Regions from separate parts of the Streptomyces sp. NPDC050732 genome, predicted to be linked through region 1. Evidence: riboswitches for the same ligand, from Rfam matches in the RefSeq annotation. Region 1 holds a riboswitch; the other holds the start of a gene.

What was found. A riboswitch is a leader RNA that binds a small molecule or an ion and turns the genes downstream of it on or off. The one in region 1 is predicted to bind S-adenosylmethionine.
Region 2: linked by a shared signal. The riboswitch ahead of AB0H82_RS28505 (aminotransferase class V-fold PLP-dependent enzyme) and the one ahead of thrC (threonine synthase) in region 1 are both predicted to bind S-adenosylmethionine.

What each region holds. Positions count from the first base shown of each region.
Region 1 is NZ_JBFAHP010000018.1:655-11,900, forward strand. Features, by position in the region: gene AB0H82_RS17945 (hypothetical protein) at 1-1,156, shown strand, start outside; gene groL (chaperonin GroEL) at 1,260-2,885, opposite strand; gene AB0H82_RS17955 (cold-shock protein) at 3,208-3,411, opposite strand; gene AB0H82_RS17960 (MoaD/ThiS family protein) at 3,831-4,106, opposite strand; gene thrC (threonine synthase) at 4,226-5,545, opposite strand; SAM riboswitch class I at 5,539-5,667, opposite strand; gene AB0H82_RS17970 (glucosyl-3-phosphoglycerate synthase) at 5,844-6,788, shown strand; gene AB0H82_RS17975 (trehalose-6-phosphate synthase) at 6,854-8,260, shown strand; gene otsB (trehalose-phosphatase) at 8,276-9,148, opposite strand; gene AB0H82_RS17985 (DUF3263 domain-containing protein) at 9,168-9,422, opposite strand; gene AB0H82_RS17990 (extracellular solute-binding protein) at 9,433-10,650, opposite strand; gene AB0H82_RS17995 (sugar isomerase) at 10,876-11,246, shown strand, end outside.
Region 2 is NZ_JBFAHP010000036.1:7,619-18,864, forward strand. Features, by position in the region: gene AB0H82_RS28460 (NYN domain-containing protein) at 1-173, opposite strand, end outside; gene AB0H82_RS28465 (hypothetical protein) at 208-447, opposite strand; gene AB0H82_RS28470 (rhomboid family intramembrane serine protease) at 569-1,306, shown strand; gene AB0H82_RS28475 (Lrp/AsnC ligand binding domain-containing protein) at 1,303-1,584, shown strand; gene AB0H82_RS28480 (small secreted hydrophilic protein) at 1,654-1,959, shown strand; gene AB0H82_RS28485 (HAMP domain-containing sensor histidine kinase) at 1,946-3,400, shown strand; gene AB0H82_RS28490 (response regulator transcription factor) at 3,397-4,059, shown strand; gene AB0H82_RS28495 (SLC13 family permease) at 4,136-5,548, shown strand; gene AB0H82_RS28500 (glycerate kinase) at 5,589-6,806, shown strand; gene AB0H82_RS28505 (aminotransferase class V-fold PLP-dependent enzyme) at 6,755-8,128, opposite strand; SAM riboswitch class IV at 8,317-8,434, opposite strand; gene trpD (anthranilate phosphoribosyltransferase) at 8,530-9,594, opposite strand; gene AB0H82_RS28515 (cytochrome bc complex cytochrome b subunit) at 9,766-11,246, opposite strand, start outside.

The sequences.
Region 1 (11,246 bases):
CGCCGCCGCCCCGCAGCCCGACGACGAGTGGACGCTGCCCGGCGGCACCGCCTGGGTGTACCTCGCCGACCGGACGAAGGGCCTGACGCGGCCCGTCGTCCTCGGCGACGGCTTCAACAGCGGGCCGAGCGAGCTGGACTTCTCCTGGGAGATCCTGGAGCGCGGCCCGTACCCGTTCATCAGCGCGCTGCGGCAGCGCGGCTACGACGTCATCCTGCTCGGCTTCGACGAGCGGAGCGCGTCGATCCTGGAGAACGCCGAGGTCGCCAGGGCCGCGATCCTGGAAACCATCGCGCGGCGCAACGGCGATCACCCGCTGACGGTCGGCGGGTTCAGCATGGGTGGGCTCGTCACGCGGTACGCGCTCGCCAAGATGGAGCACGACGGCGGTACGGGCGAGAACGACCACCAGACCGCCCTGTACTTCTCGTACGACAGCCCGCACCGCGGCGCCTGGATACCCATCGCGCTCCAGTCGTTCGCGCACTACATCCGGCGCCTCAACGCGGCGTTCTCGAACCAGATGAACAGTCCGGCCGCCCGCCAGCTGCTCTGGCAGCACATCAGCGAGTGGGGCGACACCCCCGAGACGGACAAGGAGCGCGGCACCTTCCTCGCCGAGCTGGACCGGGTGGGCCGCTGGCCCTCGCGGCCGAAGAAGATCGGTGTGGCCAACGGCTCCCGCATCGGCGAGAGCAACGGCATCCCGGCCGGCGAGCAGGCCTTCCACGGCAAGGGCCTGGCGATCACCGGCACCCACCTGTACACGCAGTCCGCGGGCGAGGACCAGCTCGTCGCCCAGCTGCGGGTGGTGACCCTGCGCAGGCCGCGCATCCGCACCACGGGCCTGCCCGAGATCGACGGCGCGCCGGGCGGCACCCTGGAGGGCTTCGGCATCCTCGCCGACGAGCTGAACAAGATTCCCGCGCTGATCGGCCTCGGCTCCGAGGCGGACTTCCGCGAGCACTGCTTCGTGCCGACGGTCAGCGCGATCGCCCTGCGCGACATCGACACCCACGAGAAGCTGTACGCGCCGGTCACGGCCGCCGCCGAGGAGGAGAGCGAGCTGGACGAATTCCTCTGCGCCTCCCGGAACGAGGGCCACACCCTCGTGACCGAGGAACTCTGCAGCTGGATCCTGGACCGCCTGCCGTAACCCGGGAAGCCCGGGAAGTCCGGGAAACGCCCGAGGGCGGCACCTCTTCCTGAGAAGGGGTGCCGCCCTCGGTACGTGAGGACAGTGATCAACCAGAGGTCGATCAGAAGTCCATGTCACCGCCCGGCATGCCGCCGCCGGCCGGGGCAGCGCCCGCCTTCTCCGGCTTGTCGGCGATGACGGCCTCGGTGGTGAGGAACAGCGCAGCGATGGAGGCGGCGTTCTGCAGGGCAGAGCGCGTCACCTTCGCCGGGTCGAGGATGCCCTCGGCGATCATGTCGACGTACTCACCGGTCGCGGCGTTCAGGCCGTGGCCGACGGTCAGGTTGCGCACCTTCTCGACGACGACACCGCCCTCAAGGCCGGCGTTGACCGCGATCTGCTTCAGCGGGGCCTCAAGGGCCAGCTTCACAGCGGCGGCACCGGTGGCCTCGTCGCCGTCCAGCTCCAGCTTCTCGAAGACCTGGGAGGCCTGCAGCAGGGCCACGCCACCACCGGCGACGATGCCCTCCTCGACGGCCGCCTTCGCGTTGCGAACGGCGTCCTCGATGCGGTGCTTGCGCTCCTTGAGCTCGACCTCGGTCGCGGCACCGGCCTTGATGACGGCCACGCCGCCCGCGAGCTTCGCCAGGCGCTCCTGGAGCTTCTCGCGGTCGTAGTCCGAGTCGCTGTTCTCGATCTCGGCGCGGATCTGGTTGACGCGGCCCTGGACCTGGTCGCTGTCACCGGCACCGTCGACGATGGTCGTCTCGTCCTTGGTGATGACGACCTTGCGGGCGCGGCCGAGCAGGTCGAGACCGGCGTTCTCCAGCTTGAGGCCGACCTCCTCGGAGATGACGGTGCCACCGGTGAGGATGGCGATGTCGCCGAGCATGGCCTTGCGGCGGTCACCGAAGCCCGGGGCCTTGACGGCGACGGACTTGAAGGTGCCACGGATCTTGTTGACGACGAGCGTGGACAGCGCCTCGCCCTCGACGTCCTCCGCGATGATCAGCAGCGGCTTGCCCGACTGCATGACCTTCTCCAGGAGCGGAAGGAGGTCCTTCACGTTGGAGATCTTGGAGTTGACGATCAGGATGTACGGGTCGTCGAGCGACGCCTCCATACGCTCCATGTCGGTGGCGAAGTACGCCGAGATGTAGCCCTTGTCGAAGCGCATACCCTCGGTGAGCTCCAGCTCCAGACCGAAGGTCTGGGACTCCTCGACGGTGATGACGCCTTCCTTGCCGACCTTGTCCATGGCCTCGGCGATGAGCTCGCCGATCTGGGTGTCGGCGGCGGAGATGGAGGCCGTCGAAGCGATCTGCTCCTTGGTCTCGACATCCTTCGCCTGCTCAAGGAGGGCGCCGGAGACCGCCTCGACGGCCTTCTCGATGCCGCGCTTCAGAGCCATCGGGTTGGCGCCGGCGGCCACGTTGCGCAGACCCTCGCGCACCAGGGCCTGGGCCAGGACGGTCGCGGTCGTCGTGCCGTCACCGGCGACGTCGTCCGTCTTCTTCGCGACCTCCTTGACCAGCTCGGCGCCGATCTTCTCGTACGGGTCCTCGAGCTCGATCTCCTTGGCGATGGAAACACCATCGTTGGTGATCGTGGGGGCGCCCCACTTCTTCTCGAGGACGACGTTGCGACCCTTGGGGCCCAGGGTCACCTTGACGGCGTCGGCGAGCTGGTTCATGCCGCGCTCGAGGCCGCGCCGTGCCTCCTCGTCGAACGCGATGATCTTGGCCATGTGAAGTGGTCCTCCCGGACGGGGTGGAAAAGCAAGCAAACGGACCGTGCTGGTGCCCGCGACGGACGGACTGCTTGCCGTGTGGTTCCTTGCCCCACGCGGCCTGCGGACCTCACCGACCCGATCCAAGTTCTGTCACTCTCACTGGGAGAGTGCTAAGCCCAATGATTAGCACTCGACCCCCACGAGTGCAAGGTGCTCCCGCCAGATCCACCCCGCGCGCGGGAGCACGGACGCAGGCGCGGACGCACACGAGGGGCCCGTACCCCAGGTGGGATACGAGCCCCTCGCGATGCTTGCTTCGGTGGTCGATCGCGCCGAGCTAGACGGCGAGCTTGACCATGTCCGCCTGCGGACCCTTCTGGCCCTGCGAGATCTCGAACTCGACTCGCTGACCTTCTTCAAGGGTGCGGTAGCCGTCCATCTGGATCGCGCTGTAGTGGACGAAAACATCCGCACCACCGTCGACCGCGATGAAGCCGTACCCCTTCTCCGCGTTGAACCACTTGACGGTGCCCTGAGCCATGCCTAACTCCCCTATTACTGGCCCTTGCACAGGACCGCACTTCGCGGACCCGGGTCAGACCTCACCCCCCACTGGTTGGGGGTGTGCGCCGGAACGCGTCGACCGCCGCTGAATGTATCTGTCCAACTGCCGTCTGCAACAGGTCAATCGGACGAGAATTCTGGGCGCGCCCGATCGGTAATATGCGGAGAATTCACCGGAATTCAGGGCAAGTCGGGCCAGGCAAAAGGCACATAAGGCTCGAATGGGCAGTGCGCTTTGGCTACTTCTTGTCGGCTCCGGGCCGACTTCGTATATGCACTCGGCACTCACGGCGAAGCACGCTTCCCAACTGTACCGCGCTCAACCAAGCTGAATTGCCCCCTCCGTTTCTCTCGCGGAGGGGGCAATTCGAATGACGCAGGGTGCTTGCGGAAAGTTCAGCCGCCGGCGACGGCGGGAATGATCGAGACGCCCGCGCCGTCCGGCGTGGCCGTCTCCAGGCCCTGCTCGAAGCGGACGTCGTCGTCGTTCACGTACACGTTGACGAAGCGGCGCAGCTTGCCCTGGTCGTCCAGGACGCGGGCGGCGATCCCGGTGTGGTTCTTCTCCAGGTCGGCGATGACCTCACCCAGGTTCGCCCCCTCGGCGGCGACCTCGGCCTTGCCGCCGGTGTAGGTGCGCAGAATGGTGGGGATACGGACGTTGACGCTCATGGAGTTCACCTCGGTGATTCAGGGGGCGATCAGGTGGCGCGCCCCTCCAGGGGCGCGGGGAACTGCGCGAGGACGGACCACGACCCGCGGTCGACAGCGGACCGCGGGCCCTACGGCGACTAGTCGGCGAGCCCCGCGGCACGGAACGCGTCGAGGCTCGGCTTGATCGTCGCCGTCGCCTGAGACGTCTCGGCAACAGCGTCAAGCGTCTTCAGACCGTCCCCGGTGTTCAGGACAACCGTGGTGAGGGCCGGGTCAAGAAGCCCCACCTCGAAAAGCTTTTTCGTGACGCCCACCGTCACACCCCCCGCCGTCTCCGCGAAGATCCCTTCCGTGCGGGCGAGAAGCTTGATCGCCTCGACGACCTGCTCGTCGTTGACGTCCTCCACCGCCCCGCCCGTGCGGCGCGCGATGTCCAGGACGTACGGCCCGTCGGCGGGGTTGCCGATGGCCAGCGACTTGGCGATGGTGTTCGGCTTCTGGGGGCGTACGACGTCGTGGCCGGCCTTGAAGGCGGTCGAGACCGGCGAGCAGCCCTCGGCCTGCGCGCCGAAGATCTTGTACGGCTTGTCGGCCACCAGGCCGAGGGCGATGAGCTCCTTCAGACCCTTGTCGATCTTCGTGAGCTGTGAGCCGGAGGCGATCGGGATGACGAGCTGGTCGGGCAGCTCCCAGCCGAGCTGCTCGCAGATCTCGTACGCGAGGGTCTTGGAGCCCTCGCCGTAGTACGGCCGCAGGTTGACGTTGACGAAGCCCCAGCCCTCGCCCAGCGGGTCGCCGATGAGCTCGGAGCAGAAGCGGTTCACGTCGTCGTAGTTGCCCTCGATGCCGACGAGTTCGCCGCCGTAGACCGCGGCCATGACGACCTTGCCCTGCTCCAGGTCGTGCGGGATGAACACGCAGGAGCGGAAGCCGGCGCGGGCGGCGGCGGCGCCGACGGCGCCCGCGAGGTTGCCGGTGGAGGAGCAGGAAAGCGTGGTGAACCCGAAGGCGCGTGCCGCTTCGAGGGCCTGTGCGACGACGCGGTCCTTGAAGGAGTGCGTGGGGTTGCCGGAGTCGTCCTTGACGAACAACTTGCCCTGCTGGGCGCCGAGTTCACGGGCGAGGTTGTCGGCCTTGACGAGCTGGGTCCAGCCGGGGTTCAGGTTCGGCTTGTCGGCCACGTCGGCGGGGACGGGGAGCAGCGGGGCGTAGCGCCAGATGTTGGCGGGGCCGGCCTCGATCTGCTTGCGGAGGGCTTCCGGGTCGCCGAGGGGCAGGTCGTACGCGACTTCGAGGGGGCCGAAACACTCGGCGCAGGCGAAGATCGGGCCGAGCGGGAACGTGGTGCCGCACTCACGGCAGGAGAGGCCGGAGGCGGGTCCGAGGTCGACGGAAGGGGTGGTGCTTTCGGTGGCGACAGTCTGCACAGCCATGGAGGCGAGGCCCTTTCTCCTCATCTTCCTCGCGACGCATCTCGCCGCGAGACGGAATTGGCACCTTCCCCACCGTGACCTCGCGGTCGGCGGGAGGGTTGCCGGGGCTTCAACGGGCCGTTTCCCTCTGCCCCTCTGGATGAGCGGTTTTCGATTATGGGTTTCAGTTGTTCATCTCAACGCGACGGTGACCCCGACATGCGATGGTCCCGGGCGTTGTTCAAGACTGTAACCGAAGCCCCGGACCCTTGAGATAGTCGTCCGAACCGCGAGATGGATCACATCGATCACCTCATCGATCACCCATGGGAGGACCGCGACCGTGCTGGAAGAGGTCGAGCGCTGGCTCAGCAGGCGTTCCTGGTCGGTCGCCGACCGGCCGCAGGACCGGCTTGCCGACGCCAAGCGTGCCGGCGGCGCCTCGGTGAGCGTCGTGCTGCCCGCGCTCGACGAGGAGGGGACGGTCGGCGAGATCGTCGCCGAGATACGCCGCGAGCTGATGGAGAAGGTCCCGCTGGTCGACGAGCTCGTGGTGGTCGACTCCGGTTCGACGGACCGGACGGCGGAGGTCGCCGCGGCGGCGGGCGCGAAGGTCGTTCGCCGCGACGAGATCCTGCCGCGCGTTCCGGCGGTGCCCGGCAAGGGCGAGGTGCTGTGGCGCTCGCTGCTGGTGACGAGCGGTGACATCGTCGCGTTCGTCGACGCGGATCTGCGGGAGTTCTCCGCGGACTTCGTCTCGGGGATAGTGGGCCCGCTGCTCACCGACCCGGACGTGGCCTTCGTGAAGGCGATGTACGACCGGCCGCTCGGCACGGCGGCGGGGCAGGGCGGCCGGGTGACGGAGCTGATGGCGCGGCCGCTGCTCAACATGCACTGGCCGCAGCTGGCGGGGTTCGTCCAGCCGCTCGGCGGCGAGTACGCGGCCCGCAGGTCGCTTTTGGAGCGGCTGCCGTTCCCCGTCGGGTACGGCGTGGAGCTCGGCCTGCTCGTCGACGCGCTGCACACGGTCGGCCTGGACGCGCTGGCGCAGGTCGACGTGGGGGTGCGCAAGCACCGGCACCAGGACGGGCAGGCGCTCGGGCGGATGGCGGCGGCGATCTACCGGACGGCACAGCTGCGGCTCGCGCGCGGGCATCTCGTACGTCCCGAGCTCACGCAGTTCGAGAGGGGTGAGCACGGCTTCGTGCCGCGGACGTACGCGGTCGACACGGAGGAGCGGCCGCCGATGAGCGGCATCGCCGAGTACGCGCACCGCCGCGTGGCGTGACCGTCCGGACGGGCGGGGTCCGGTCGCACGTTTGCCCGGCCCCGAACCGGGCTACGTTTTGCCACATGGTCTCCGAGCACGGTTCGTCAGCAGCACAGGTACTCGTCGCGTCCAACCGCGGCCCCGTCTCGTACACCGTCGGAGAGGACGGTGAGCTGACCGCCAGGCGTGGCGGCGGCGGCCTGGTCTCCGGGCTCAGCGCCATCGGCGACGAGGCGGACGCCCTGTGGGTGTGCGCGGCGCTCGGCGACGGCGACCGCGAGGCGGTGCGGCGCGGCGTCGGGGAACCGGGCGTACGGATGCTGGACATCGACGCGGACGTCCACGCGGACGCGTACAACGGCATCGCGAACTCGGTGCTGTGGTTCGTCCACCACCTGCTCTACCAGACGCCGTTGGAACCGGTCTTCGGACCGGAGTTCCGCGCACAGTGGGCGGCGTACGAGACGTACAACCGGGCGTTCGCCGAGGCGCTCGCCGAGGAGGCGGGTCCCGGGGCGGCCGTCCTGGTGCAGGACTACCACCTGGCGCTGGTGCCGGGCATGCTGCGGGAGCTCCGCGAGGACCTGCGCATCGGCCACTTCTCGCACACCCCGTGGGCGCCCGCCGACTACTTCCGGATGCTGCCGGACGACGTGGCCGAGCAGCTGCTGCGCGGGATGCTCGGCGCCGACCGGCTCGGGTTCCTCACCGGGCGGTGGGCGGACGCGTTCACGGAGTGCTGCGTGCGGCTCGTCGGCGGGACCTCCGGCACCCGGATCGGGGTGCACGGGCTCGGTGCCGACGCCGACTTCCTGCGGGAGCGGTCGCGGCGCGACGACGTCGAGGAGCGGATGCGGGCGCTGCGGGAGCAGGCGGGCAGCCACGAAGGCGAGGACCGGAAGCTGATCGTCCGGGTGGACCGGACGGAGCTGTCCAAGAACATCGTGCGGGGCCTGCACGCCTACCGCGAGCTGCTCGACACCCACCCCGAGTGGCGCGAGCGCGTCGTGCACGTCGCCTTCGCCTACCCGTCCCGGCAGGACCTGGTGGTCTACCGCGACTACACCGCGGAGGTCTCCCGGGTCGCCGACGACATCAACGCCACGTACGGGACGGACGGCTGGACCCCGGTGGTCCTGCACGTCAAGGACGACTTCGCGCGCTCACTCGCGGCCTACCGCATGGCGGACGTGGCCCTGGTCAACCCCATCCGCGACGGCATGAACCTCGTCGCGAAGGAGGTCCCCGTCGTCTCCGACGAGGGCTGCGCGCTGGTCCTCTCGCGGGAGGCGGGCGCCCACGAGGAGCTCGGCGACGACGCGCTCTCCGTGAACCCCTTCGACATCACGGCCACGGCGGAGGCCCTGCACACGGCCCTCCTGATGCCGCCGGAGGAGCGCGCCGAGCGCACGAAGCGCCTCGCGGCGGCGGCGACGGCGCTGCCGCCCGCGCAGTGGTTCCTGGACCAGCTGCGGGCGCTCACCGGCTGACCCCCAGGGGTCCGGTCAGGGCAGCCGGGCGGTGATCGCCGACAGCAGTCGTACGACACCCTGCGGGCCGTCCACGACCAGGTCGGCCCGCCCGGCCAGCTCCTTGACCTCCGCGCTGCCGCTGCACACGAGCAGGCCCGCGACACCGTCCGAGCGGAGCTTCTCCACGGCGCCGAAGGCGGGCAGGTCGCCGAGGTCGTCGCCCGCGTAGAGGACGGACTCGGCGCCCACCTCGCGCAGGTACTCGGCGAGGGCCACGCCCTTGTCCATGCCGGGCGGCCGCAGTTCAAGGACGAGGCGGCCCGGCTCGACGATCAGGCCGTGCCGGTGCGCCAGCTCGCCGAGCGGCTCGCGCAGCGCATCGAAGGCCGCCTGCGGGTCCTGCGCCCGGCGCGTGTGCACGGCGACGGCGCGGCCCTTCTCCTCTATCCACGAGCCGCGCCAGGCGCCGATCCCGTCCAGGAAGCCGGGCAGCTCGGCGCGCACGGCCGCGACCCCGGGGTGCGGCTCGGCGGCGCGGACCGTGCCGGTGACGGCGTCCCAGCGCTCGGCGCCGTAGTGCCCGAGGACCACGAGGTGCTCCAGGCCCGGCACGCCCGCGAAGCCGCCGTAGCGGACGGCGACGCCCGCGGGGCGGCCCGTGACGACCGCCACGGACCGCAGGCGGGGGGCGAGCGCGGCGAGCACCGGAGCGGCGTCCGGGTGGGCGCGCGCCTGTTCGGGATCGGGCACGATCGGGGCGAGCGTCCCGTCGAAGTCCAGCGCCACCACGGCGCGGTCCGGCCGGGCGAGGAACGCGGCGAGGCCGTCGCGCCCCGCGGGCGTCACGGGCTCGGGCAGGCCGGGCGGCTCGGGCAGGTCCGACAGCGAGTACGTAGGGTCACCCATGGGCCCGACCTTATCGGCGTCAGCGCTCGGCGCGCCGGGACTCCCGCACCCGGCGCAGCCGATTGACCGTAATCGGGTCGTGGGCGAGGGCCCGCGCGTCGTCCAGGAGGGCGTTCAGGACCTGGTAGTAGCGCACCGGCACCATGCCGAGCTCCTCGCGGATGGCGCGCTCCTTGGCGCCCGGGCCCGGCCACGGCCGCCGTTCGAGGGCGAGCACCGCGCGGTCCCGCTCGGAGAGGCCGTCCGGCCCCTCAGCCGGCTCCTGATCGGTCATGCCCGCCACGCTACTCCGCGTTCTCCGCGGTCATCGCCCGGGTCTGGATCCGGCTGAGCACCGACTTGGGGTCGCCGCCCTCGCCGACGGTCCTGCCGATGTCCTTCTTGATGTCCGCGGAGACCTGCGCCCAGGACGTCTTGCCCACCGGGTAGAGCTCCGAGGTGGGGAGTTCCTTGAGGAACTTGCCGAGCGCGGTGTGGCCGCGGTCCTTCGCCATCGCCTGCGACGCGGAGGTCGTCACGGGCAGGATGTCGTACTCGTTCGAGAACTCCAGCACGTTCTTCTTGCTGTAGACGTAGTCCAGGAACTTGCCGGCCTCCTTGCGGTGACCGTTCTGCTTGAACGCCATCATCCAGTCGGCGACGCCCATCGTGGCCTGCGCCTTGCCGTTGATGCCGGGCGCCGGCACCATGCCGAACTTCACGCCCTTCTTGGCGGCCATCTTCATGAGCGTCGGGTGGCCGTTGAGCATGCCGACCTCGCCGCGCGAGAACGCCGCGAACGCCTCGGCGCGGTTCAGCTCGGCGGGCGGCTTCGGCCCGGTCAGGCCCTTGCCGACGAGTTCGTCCCTGAGCCAGGCGAACGTCTTGGCGTTCTGGTCGGAGTCGAGGGCGTACGAACCGACGTTGTCGGTGTAGCCGCCGCCGCCGCTCAGCATCCACATCAGCGTCTCGGCGGGCGCCTCCTCGGGGCCCAGCGGCAGCGCGTACGGGATCTTCACGCCGCGCGCCTTGAGGGCCTTCGCGTCGGCCTGCAGCTCGCTCCAGCTCTGCGGCGGAGTGAGGTGGGCGTCCTTGAAGAGCTTGGTGTTGTAGAAGAGCAGACGCGTGGAGGAGGCGAACGGCATGCCGTACTGGATGCGGTTGACCTCGCCGGCCTGCGAGAGCGGCGCCAGGAAGTCGGCCTGTGTGGCGATGGAGAGGAGCTCGTCGGCCTCGTAGAGCTTGCCCTGCGCGGCGTAGTCGGCGTAGGCGCCGATCTGGGCCAGGTCGGGGGCCTCGCCCTTCTTGACCATCTCCTTGACCTCGCGGTCGACGTCGTTCCAGGAGTGAACGGTCACGTCGACCTTGATGCCGGGGTTCTCCTTCTCGAACCCCTCGACGACCTTGGCCCAGTACTTCTTCGAGCTGTTCGCCGCCGAGTCGCCGTAGTCGGCGGCCACCAGCTTGAGGGTGACGTCGCCGGAGTCGCCGGGACCGCCGCAGCCGGCGAGCACGCCCGCCATGCCCAGTGCGGCCACCGCCGCGGTCAGTCCTGTCACGCGCCGCTGCACAGCTGTCCCACCCTCGTTGCTTCCACAATCCGCTTGAACTGCGAGTTTCCCCCGAGTCCGGACACAAGGTCTACACCACCCGCGTATCACTTGTGCAACGGCGGTCCCGCCGATGACCATGGCGGGAGTTCCGCACCAGTCCCGCACCAGTCCCGCACTGACGAGGAGCACCGGCGCATGTCGCGTACCGCAGCAGAAATAGCCACCCAGCCCGCCTGCTGGCGCCGGGCGGTGGAGGCGGCCGCCACGTTCGAGGGGCTTCCGCGGCCGGGTGAGCGGGTCGCCGTCACCGGCTGCGGCACCTCGTGGTTCATGGCCATCGCGTACGCGGCGCTGCGTGAGGCGGCCGGTCTGGGCGAGACGGACGCCTTCGCGTCGTCGGAGTTCCCGGCCGGGCGGACGTACGACCGGGTCGTGGCCATCACCCGCTCGGGCACGACGACGGAGGTCCTGGACCTGCTGACCCGCCTCAAGGGCACGGTCCCGACGGTCGCCCTCACCGCCGACCCGAAGACCCCCGTCATGGACGCGGCGGACACCGTGGCGGT
Region 2 (11,246 bases), on a different contig from region 1:
GTCGGCGTGAAGCGCGCGTACTGCCGCAGCTGGGCGGGCAATTCGGCGAGCGTGAGGCCGCCGAAGCCGTCCGAGACGAGCCGGACGACCCGTCGGCGCACCCCGTCGGGCAGCGGACGGTCGAGCACCTCAGCGGTGCCGTCGTCCGGCTCCCCGCCTGCGCTCTCCACCATCCGTCACCCCACTAGCTGTGCGGGTCCCGCTCCCTCAGGAGCCGGTTCCCGGCCTGTCCACGAGTTCCACCTGATCCACCGCGTTGCACCAGCGGCAGCGCACCGACTCGATGCTCTCACTGACCACCTCGCGTTCCTCGACGTTCGCCTCTCCGGCCAGGTCGAGATGCACATACTCGACGACCTTGGAGGTCCGGGTCACGTCGAAACGCGTGAGGTTGCCGCACAGCGTGCAGCGCCACCGGGTGGTGGCGGTCGGCAGGGGAACCGTCATCGTGGCTGCTTTCCCTCGGTTTCCATGGTGCGTATTGCCCGTAACCCTAAGGCCTGTAAGGGGCACCTCGCGGCGGCGAGGCGGTCTGTACGGGTTCCTGGCGTTACGACATGCTCTGTCCATGATCCACGCATGGGGTACGAAGGCGGGCCGGCTGCTCACGGGAGGGTCCGCCCCGGTGACGTACGGACTGATCGCCGTCTGCTGCGCGGTCTTCCTCATCTCGCCGGTGTCCGGGTTCAACCCGGCCTACGGCACCGGCGACCAGTTGCTCGGCGCGCAACAGGTCTACTTCGAGCGGTGGGGCGTGGTCCCCGTCGAACTGTTCAGCGGCGCCCCGCGCGCCGCCCTCGGACCGTTCACCGCCCTGTTCGTGCACGGCAGCTGGCTGCATCTGCTCGGGAACATGCTGTTCCTGTACGTGTTCGGGGCCATGGTCGAGGAACGCATGGGACACCTCCTGTACGCGCTCTTCTACGTCTGCTGCGGATACTTCGCACTGCTCGCCTACGCGGCCGCGCACGCGGGCTCCGACCAGACGCTCGTGGGGGCGTCCGGGGCGATCTCCGCCGTCCTCGGCGCCTTCCTGTATCTCTTCCCTCGGGCGCGCGTCACCAGCCTCTTCCCGTTCCTCTTCTTCCTGCCGCTGCGCTTCCCTGCATGGGTGGTGCTGCCGTTCTGGGTGGTGCTGCAGTGGCTTGCGGCGGGGCAGGGCGGGAAGGGCACGGGGGTGGCCTATCTGGCGCATCTGGTGGGCTTCTCGCTCGGGTTCGTCTTCGCGTGGGGGTGGAGTGTGCGGAGGGCTAGAGTGCAGGGACAAGGCAGCACACCGGCCATCGAGGGAGACAGCCAGCCGTGATCACCGCGATCGTGCTCATCAAGACCAGCGTGGACCGGATTCCGGAGATCGCCGAGTCGATCGCCGCGCTCGACTCCGTGAGCGAGGTCTTCTCCGTGACCGGTACGTACGACCTGATCGCGATGGTGCGCGTGCCGCGCCACGACGACCTGGCCGACGTCATCCCCGGCCGGATCAGCAAGATCCCCGGCGTCGAGGCGACCGACACGCACGTGGCGTTCCGCACGTACTCGCAGCACGACCTGGAAGCCGCCTTCGCGATCGGCCTCGACTCCTAGGCCTCCCATGAGGGTTTCTTCATCCGCGCCTCATCCTGGCGGCGCGGTGGGCCCGCCACCCTCGCAGTCATGGTCTTCTCCCGCCGCATGGCCGCCCTGGCCGCCGTCGTCGCGATCCCGCTCGGCATCGCCGCGACCAGCTACGTCCTGACGGACGATCCCGAGCAGCCCAAGGCCCCGCCCAAGGTGGAGCTGCGGAGCGACCCGCCGTCCTCGGCACCGGCCTCCCCCCGGCCCGCCCCGAGCGACGAGAAGGTCTCCCCGCCACCGGTGAGCGAGAATCCCTCGAACGATGACAGGGGCAGCGACGACACCGACGACGGCGACGACAGCCGGGGCGACCACGACGACGACGGCCCCGGTGACGACGGCTGAGCCCCGGCGCCGCTGGATATCCGCTCGTGTCCGCATCTTGCTGTGGCTGCTCGTCGTGATGGCCGTCGCGCTCACCGCGGTGGCGGCCACCACCCGCTCGGTCCTGCTCCGCGACGTCGACCACCGCATCGACCGGCTCCTCGCCCAGGAGACCGCCGAGTTCACCAACCTCGCGCGGGAGGGCGTCGACCCGCACACCGGCGAGCGGTTCACCGCCCCCGACCCGCTCCTGCGGCTCTTCCTGTCCCGGCAGTACGCCGACCCCGACGAGGAGCTCCTCGGTCTGGTCGGCCGCACCGGCAGGGCGCCCGCCAAGAAGGAGCAGGCCCGCGAACCGCGGATCGACCACCCGCTGGCCGAGGACCCCGCCGCGCTGCGGGCCGTCTTCGACTCGCCCGACGCCACCGGCACGCTCCACCGCGACCGGGGCGAGGTCCGCTGGGCGAAGGTGGAGGTCGAGGCGGGCGGCGGCCACCCGGCCGCGGCGTTCGTCGTGGCCTTCCACCCGGCGCGCGAACAGGCCAAGGCGGGCGACGTGTTCGCCATGCTGCTCGCCCTCTCCGGCGTGGCGCTCCTGATGACGACGGGCATCGGCTGGGCGGTCGCGGGCCGCATCCTCAGACCGGTGCGGCTGGTGCGCACGACCGCGGCGCAGCTCACCGAGCAGGACCTGACCCGGCGCATCCCGGTGCAGGGCCGGGACGACATCGCGGCCCTCGCCGAGACGTTCAACGGCATGCTGGACCGGCTTGAGGGGGCCTTCGCCGCCCAGCGCGAGTTCGTCGACGACGCGGGCCACGAGCTGCGCACCCCCATCACCATCGTCCGCGGCCACCTGGAGCTGATGGGCGACGGCCCCGGCGAACGCGAGGAGACCGTCCGCATCGTGACGGAGGAGCTGGACCGGATGAGCCGCATCGTCGAGGACCTGCTGCTGCTCGCCAAGGCCGAGCGCCCCGACTTCGTCACCCCGGAGCCGGTGCAGCTGGCCGAGCTGACGGCGGACGTCTTCGTCAAGGCACGGGCGATCGGCGACCGCGACTGGCGCCTCGCCGAGGTCGCCGACGCCGGGACCGGCCTCGACCCCCAGCGCATCACCCAGGCGATGGTGCAGCTGGCGCAGAACGCCGTGCAGCACACCGCCCCGGGGCAGCGGATCTCCATCGGCTCGCGGCTGTGCGCGGGCCGCATCGAGCTGTACGTCGCCGACAGCGGCCCCGGCGTGCAGGCGCAGGACGCCGAGGTGATCTTCGAGCGGTTCCGCCGCGGCACCGCGCGGCGCGGCTCCCGCGCCACCGGGGCGGGCCTCGGCCTCGCCATCGTGAAGGCCATCGCCGAGGGCCACGGAGGCCACGTCGAGCTGCGCCCCACGGACGGCGGCGGCGCCACCTTCGTACTCGTACTCCCGCAGGGACAGCCGGAAGGGGCGGAGCGGCAGTGAACCGCATACTGATCGTCGAGGACGAGGAGCGCATCGCGTCCTTCGTCGAGAAGGGCCTGCGCGCCAACGGCTTCACGACCACCGTGGTCGGCGACGGCGAGAGTGCCTACGACTACGCCCTGACCGGCGGCTTCGACCTGATCGTCCTGGACATCGGCCTGCCGGGGCAGGACGGCTTCACGGTCCTGCGCCGGCTGCGCGAGGCCCGCGTGACCACGCCCGTCATCGTGCTGACCGCGCGGGACTCGGTGCGGGACACGGTGGCGGGTCTGGAGGGCGGCGCCGACGACTGGATGACCAAGCCGTTCCGCTTCGAGGAGCTGCTCGCCCGGGTGCGGCTGCGGCTGCGCACGGCGGCCGGGGCGCCCGAGGTGACGGTGTTGCGCAGCGGGGAGCTCACGCTGGACCTGCGGACCCGCAGGGCGCGTTCGGCCGAGCGGACGGTGGATCTGACGGCGCGTGAGTTCGTCCTGCTTGAGCTCTTCCTGCGCCATCCCGGGCAGGTCCTCTCACGGGAGCAGATCCTCTCCCACGTGTGGGGGTACGACTTCGACCCGGGCTCCAACATCGTGGACGTCTACGTCCGCGCGCTGCGCAAGAAGCTGGGCTCGGAGCGGGTGGAGACAGTGCGCGGGATGGGGTACCGGCTGCCGGAGTGAACCGGGCGTCGGCTCGGTGAAATTTCTTTCATCCGCGCCTCATTGAGGGCTCACGGCGCCGCACCACGCTGAACGCGTGACCCTGAACCTGCGGCAGGCCGTGACGCTCTGCGCGGCGCTCAGCGTCTGCGCCCTCCTCGCGGTCCCCGGGAACTTCCCGGGACTCGGCGCCGACGCCCGCCTGACCCTCGCCGTCTTCGCCCTCGCGACCTGCGCCTGGATCGGCACGCCGATCGACGACACGTACATCGCGCTCGGCGCGGGGCTCGCGCTCACCGCCACCGGCGTGATCAGCAGCGACACCCTGTTCGGCACCCTCGGCGACGCGACGGTGTGGCTGCTGATCTGCGCCTTCGTGCTTGCGGCGGCCGTGGCGCGCAGCGGGCTCGCCGGGCGGGCGGCGGCCTTTCTGGTCAGCGGGGCGCGCAGCGTACGGCAGTTGACGCATCTGACGACGGCGGCGCTGGTCGTGACGGCGTTCGCGGTGCCGGCGACATCGGGGCGCGCCGCGCTCGCGCTGCCCGTCTTCCTCGCGCTCGCCAAGGTCCTCGCCGACCGGAAGCGACTGGTCGTGATGCTCGCACTGCTCTTTCCGACCGTCATCCTTCTCTCCGCGGTCGCCACCCTGATCGGAGCGGGAGCACATCTGATCACCGTGTCGGTGCTCTGGGAGGCGACCGGCGAGCGGATCGGCTTCACGCAGTGGCTGCTGCTCGGCCTGCCGCTCGCCATCACGTCATCCCATCTGGCGGCGGAGGCCGTTCTGTTGACGACCACCCGGCGCGCCGACCGCCGCGGCCCGGTCCACATCACCCTCGACCAGCTCCAGGAGCACAGCGAACAGCCCGTCACCGGCCCCTGGGAGCCGGCCGAGACGCGCTGCGCCCTGCTGCTCGCCACCGTCGTCGTCCTGTGGTGCAGCGAGCCGCTGCACCAGGTGCCGCCCGCCGTCGTCGCGCTGATCGGCGCGGTCGTGGCCTCCTCACCCGCCCTCGGCACGGTCCGCCTCAAGGACGCCCTCAGGACGGTGCCCTGGTCGCTGCTCCTCTTCATGGCGGCGACGATGGCGATGGGCGTCGCGCTCGCCGACTCGGGGGCGGCGAGGTGGCTGGTGTCCGGGCTGCCCCTCGACCTGTCCCCGTGGCTCTTCCTCACCGTGGTGGTCGCGGTCAGCACGGCCGCCCACCTCGTGCTGCAGTCCCGCTCGGCGCGCTCCTCGGTCCTGGTCCCGCTGGTCGTCGCGGCGGCCGCCGGCGCGGGCGTCAACCCGGTCGCCGCCGCGCTCGCCTCCACGGCCGCGGCCGGCTTCTGCCACACGCTGCCCGCCTCCGCGAAGCCCGTCACCCTCTTCGCCGAGATCCCGGACACCCCCACCTACACCCCGCGCGACCTGCTGCGTCTCTCCGCGGTCCTCGCCCCGCTGACCGCCGCGCTCGTCCTGCTCTTCGCCGTGACGCTCTGGCCGCTGCTCGGCGTCCCGGTCCGCTGACCCCGCCCTTGATCGCCCTTGAACCACTCTGGAGACCCTCGTGCTGACCCGATTCGCCATCGCCCCCAGCGGCTTCAAGGAGTCCCTGTCCGCGAGCTCCGCGGCCGAGGCCATCGCCGCGGGTGTACGCCGCGTCGTCCCGCACGCCGAGACCGATCTGATCCCGCTGGTGGACGGCGGCGAGGGCACCGCCCGCGCGCTGGCCGCCGCGGGTGGCGGGCGGCTCGTCGCGCTGCCCGCGACCGGCCCCGTGGGCCAGCCGATCGGCACGCACTTCGCCCTGCTGCCCGACGGCACGGCGGTTGTGGAGATGGCGGCCGTGGCGGGGCTCTCGCTGGTCCCCCGCGATCTGCGGGACCCGGGTGCCACCACGACGTACGGCGTGGGCGAGCTGATCCGTGCCGCACTCGACGTGGGCGCCCGCCGCATCCTCGTCGGCTGCGGCGACTCGGGCACGTCGGACGGCGGCGCGGGCGCCCTCCAGGCCCTCGGCGCCCGCCTCGTCGACGCGGACGGCTGGGAACTGCCGCACGGCGGGAGGGAGTTGGCGCGGCTGAGCCGCATCGACCCGAGCGGCCTCGACCCGCGCCTCGCGGAGACCGAGATCCGCGTCGCCTGCAACCCCTTCAACGTCCTGTGCGGCGAGCGCGGCGTCGCCCGCGTCTTCGGCCCCCAGAAGGGCGCGACACCGCAGCAGGTCGAGCACCTCGCGGCCGCCCTGGAGCACTGGGCGCACCTCCTCACCCGGGACCTGCCCGTGCGGACGGACCTCTTCGAGGGGCCGGGCACGGGCGCGTCGGGCGGCCTCGGCGCCGGTCTCGCCGCCCTCGGCGCCGCACTGCTCCCCCGCTTCGACGTGCTGCTCGAACGGCTCGACCTCGACGAACGGCTGGCCCGCGCCGACCTGGTCATCACCGCGGAGGGCGCCCTGGACCACCAGACCCTGCGCGGCAAGGTCCCCGCCGAGGTGGCCCGCCGCGCGAAGCGGTCCGGACGCCCGGTCCTGGTCCTCGCGGGCACGATCGGGGACGGCGCGCACACCGTCCGCCGCGTGGGCGTGGACGCGTACAGCGCGATCCTGCCCGCTCCCGTCTCGCTGACGGAGGCGCTCGGCCGGGGCGGCGAATTCCTCACCGACGCGACGGAGCGGGCCCTGCGGATGATCCAGCTCGGCTCACGGCTGCCCGGGGGCCGGGTGCCCGCGGGTCAGGCGGCGGCGCTGGTGTCCGGCACGCAACGCCCGTCCTCGGTGCGGTAGTTCCACCGCGCGCCGTCCGACACCAGCTCCTTGACGGCGCGCACGAAACGCTCGACGTGCTCGTCGGGGGTGCCCGCGCCGAAGCTCACCCGGATGGCGTTCAGCGACTTCTCGCCGGGGGCGGCCTCGGGGGCGCCGCACTCGCCGGGCTCGTCGGGCTCGCTGCCGAGCAGGGTGCGCACCAGCGGGTGGGCGCAGAACAGGCCGTCCCGTACACCGATGCCGTACTCGGCGGAGAGCGCGGCGGCGAAGTGCGAACTGTTCCAGCCGTCGACGACGAAGGAGATGACGCCCACGCGCGGCGCGTCGTCCCCGAAGAGCGAGAGCACGCGCACGGCGGGCACCTCGGCGAGCCCCTCGCGCACCTTCGCGATCAGGTACTGCTCACGGGCGACGAGCTGGTCGAAGCCCGCCTCGGTGAGCGCCTTGCAGGCGGCGGCGATCGAGTAGACGCCGATGACGTTCGGCGAACCGGCCTCGTGGCGGGCCGCGGTGTCGTGCCACTCCACGTCCACGCCCCCGTCAGCGCGGCGCGCCACCTTGCGCGAGGCCCCGCCGCCCGCGAGGTACGGCTCGGCCTCCCGCAGCCAGTCGGCGCGGCCCGCGAGGACACCGGAGCCGAACGGCGCGTACAGCTTGTGTCCGGAGAAGGCGACCCAGTCGACGTCCAACCCGCCGATGGAGAGGGGGTGGTGGGGGGCGAGCTGTGCGGCGTCGAGCACGATCCGGGCGCCGTGCGCGTGCGCGGCGGCGGCCAGCTCCCGCACCGGCCACAGCTCACCGGTGACGTTCGAGGCGCCGGTGACGCACACCAGGGCGGGCCCGTAGGGGTCACGGTCGGCGAGGGCCCGCTCCAGGGTCTGGACGGCCTCGTCGGGGGTGCGCGGCGCGTTCAGGTAGGTGACGCGGGCGTCCCGCCACGGCAGGAGCGAGGCGTGGTGCTCGGTCTCGAAGACGAAGACCTGGCAGTCGGCGGGCAGGGCGGCCGCGAGGAGGTTCAGCGAGTCGGTGGTGGAGCGGGTGAAGACGACCTGGTCGTCCTCGCGGCAGCCGAGGAACTCGGCGACGGCGACCCGGCTGTTCTCGAACAGGTCGGTGGAGAGCTGCGACAGGTACCCGGCGCCGCGGTGCACGCTGCCGTAGTACGGCGCGTACGCGGCCACGTCGTCCCACACCCGCTGCAGGGCCGGCGCGCTCGCCGCGTAGTCGAGCGCGGCGTAGCTCACCTCGCCGCCGGTGACCAGCGGAACGGTGACGTCCCTGCCGAGGACCGGCAGCGGGGCACAGACGGCGGCGTCGACGGCGACAGCGGAAACAGACATGGCGAACTCCCGTAAGAGGCAAGTGAGTTCACTGCGTCGACGCCCGTACGACAGAGACAGGGCGGTGCAGTGATGAAGAGAAAAGGTGCGCGGAAAGGGGCCGGAAGGCCCTAGCACATTCGCTTGCTCACGAGACTGCTCCCTTGAGGACCAGGACCCCAGGGCTGTGACATCCACCGATGTCCAGGGGTCCGCGCTTGCCATACGCCTTGCTGCGTACGACCTGGTCTTCACCCGGGGCACCCCGCCACGGACGGAGGGTTGCCGGACAGCGGGCCGGGGCCGTAGTCGCTGTCACTCATGACCTGTGCAGCATCCTGCCACACGATCTTCGACGCGCAAGGCGCAGTCCAGCATCCGGACTGCGCCCTGCGTCACATCGTCGTGCCCGAGAGGGGTTCTCAGCGGTTGCTCGCGGCCACCCAGCGCTCCAGGGCCTTCTTCGCGGCCCCCGAGTCGATCGCCCGCGCCGCCCGCGCCATGCCGGCGCTGATCTGCACGGCCAGCGGCTCGTCGGTGGGCGTCAGGGCGGCCAGCGCCGCCGCCGAGTTCAGCAGCACCGCGTCCCGCACGGGTCCGCTCTCCCCGTCGAGCAGCCGCAGCGCGACCTCGGCGTTGTACGAGGCGTCGGCGCCCCGCAGCGCCTCGACGGGCACCAGGTCGAGCCCGACGTCCCGGGGGTCGAAGGCCTCCTCGCGCACGGCGCCGTCCCGCACCACCCAGACCCGGGAGGTGGACGTCGTCGTCAGCTCGTCGAGCCCGTCGTCACCGCGGAAGACGAGGGACGAGTGCCCCCGCTCGGCGAAGACGCCCGCCACGATGGGCGCCATCCGGGGGTCGGCGACCCCGACCGCCTGGGCCCGCACCTTGGCCGGATTGGTGAGCGGGCCGAGGAGATTGAAGACGGTCCGGATGCCCAGCTGGCTGCGGGCGGCACCCGCGTGGCGCAGCGCCGGGTGGAACTTCACGGCAAAGCAGAACGTGATGCCCGCCTCTTCGGCGACCTCGACCACCCGCTGCGGGGCGAGGTCGAGGTTGACGCCGAGCTTCTCCAGCACGTCGGAGGCGCCGGACGCGCTGGAGGCGGCACGGTTGCCGTGCTTGACGACCTTCGCGCCCGCTCCCGCGACGACGATCGCGGACATGGTCGAGATGTTGACGGTCTTGGCGCCGTCGCCGCCGGTGCCCACGATGTCGACGCTCGGACCCGGCACGTCGATGACGTTGGCGTGCGCGTACATGGCGCGCACCAGACCGGAGATCTCCTCGACGGTCTCGCCCTTGGCCCGCAGCGCGACCACGAAGCCCGCGATCTGCGCGTCGGTGGCCTCGCCGCGCATGATGCGGTCCATGGCCCAGGCCGTGTCGTCGGCGCTCTGGTCACGGCCTTCCAGCAGGCCGTTCAGTACGTCGGGCCAGGAACGGCCCGCCGCGGTGTCGCCTCCTGCGGGGGTCACAGCGTTCATAGCCGCTCCTGGGTTTTCGTCTGCGTATGCGTATGTGGGGAAACACCCCGGCACATGGGGGTGGGACCACCCTATCCAGCCTCCGGGACGGCAAAGAGCCCCGTCCATGCAATGGACGGGGCTCTTACCGTGGCGACCTTGGAGAGGTCAGAGCTTCAGAGCTTCAGTTGATCAGTGGTGGCCGTGGCCGCTCGTGATCTCCTTGTACTCGTCGGCGGTGGGCTTGGGGATCTGACCCTCTTCCCCGAAGTAGCCCTTGGAGAGCTTGGCCCGCAGCTTCTGCGAACCGGACACCTTGCGCTTGACGCCGTTCTCGTCGACCGCCGGGCCGAGCTCGACCGGCTTGTACTGCTCATGCGCGGTGAGCGTGTGCAGCTGCTCCTTGCTGAGCGGCTCGTGGACCTCGATGAACTCACCGTGCGGCAGCCGCTTGATGATGCCCGACTCGCGGCCGTGCAGCACCTTGTCCCTGTCGCGCCGCTGCAGACCCAGGCAGATCCGCTTGGTCACGATGAAGGCGATGACCGGTCCGACGAAGAAGGCGATCCGGACGAACCAGGTGATCGCGTTCAGCGACAGGTGGAAGTGCGTGGCCCACAGGTCGTTGCCACCACCGACCAGCATGACCATGTACGCCGTGATCCACGCGACACCGAAGGCCGTGCGGGTCGGGGCGTTGCGCGGGCGGTCCAGGATGTGGTGCTCGCGCTTGTCGCCGGTGACCCAGGACTCGATGAACGGGTAGACGGCGATGGCCACCAGGACCAGCGGGAAGACGATGACCAGCGGGATGAACACACCCAGGACGAGCGTGTGACCCCAGAGGTTGATCTCCCAGCCCGGCATGACACGGATCAGACCCTCGGCGAAGCCCATGTACCAGTCGGGCTGGGCGCCGGTGGACACCTGGTCCGGACGGTACGGGCCGATGGCCCAGATCGGGTTGATCGAGGCGACCGCCGCGATGACCGCGATGACACCGAAGACCAGGAAGAAGAAGCCTCCGGCCTTGGCCATGTAGACGGGCAGCAGCGGCATGCCGACGACGTTCTTGTTGCTCTTGCCGGGGCCCGCGAACTGCGTGTGCTTGTGGTAGAAGACCAGGATCAGGTGCGCCACCACGAGGCCGAGCATGATGCCCGGCAGCAGCAGGATGTGGACCGAGTAGAACCGGGCCACGAAGTCGCCGCCGGGGAACTCGCCGCCGAACAGGAACATCGACAGGTACGTGCCGACGATCGGCACCGACAGGATCGCGCCCTGCATGAAGCGGACACCGGTGCCGGAGAGCAGGTCGTCCGGGAGCGAGTAACCGGTGAAACCGGTGAACATGCCGAGGACGAACAGCAGGAAGCCGAAGAGCCAGTTGACCTCACGCGGCTTGCGGAACGCACCCGTGAAGAACACGCGCATCATGTGCACGAACATGCCGGCGAGGAAGATCAGCGCCGCCCAGTGGTGGATCTGCCGGATCAGCAGACCACCGCGCACATCGAAGGAGATGTGCATGGTCGAGTTGAACGCCTCCGACATCAGCTGTCCCTGCATCGGGATGTAGCTGCCGTGGTACTCCACCTCGTTCATCGACGGGTGGAAGAACAGCGTCAGGTACACACCCGTGAGGATGATGATGATGAAGCTGTACAGGCAGA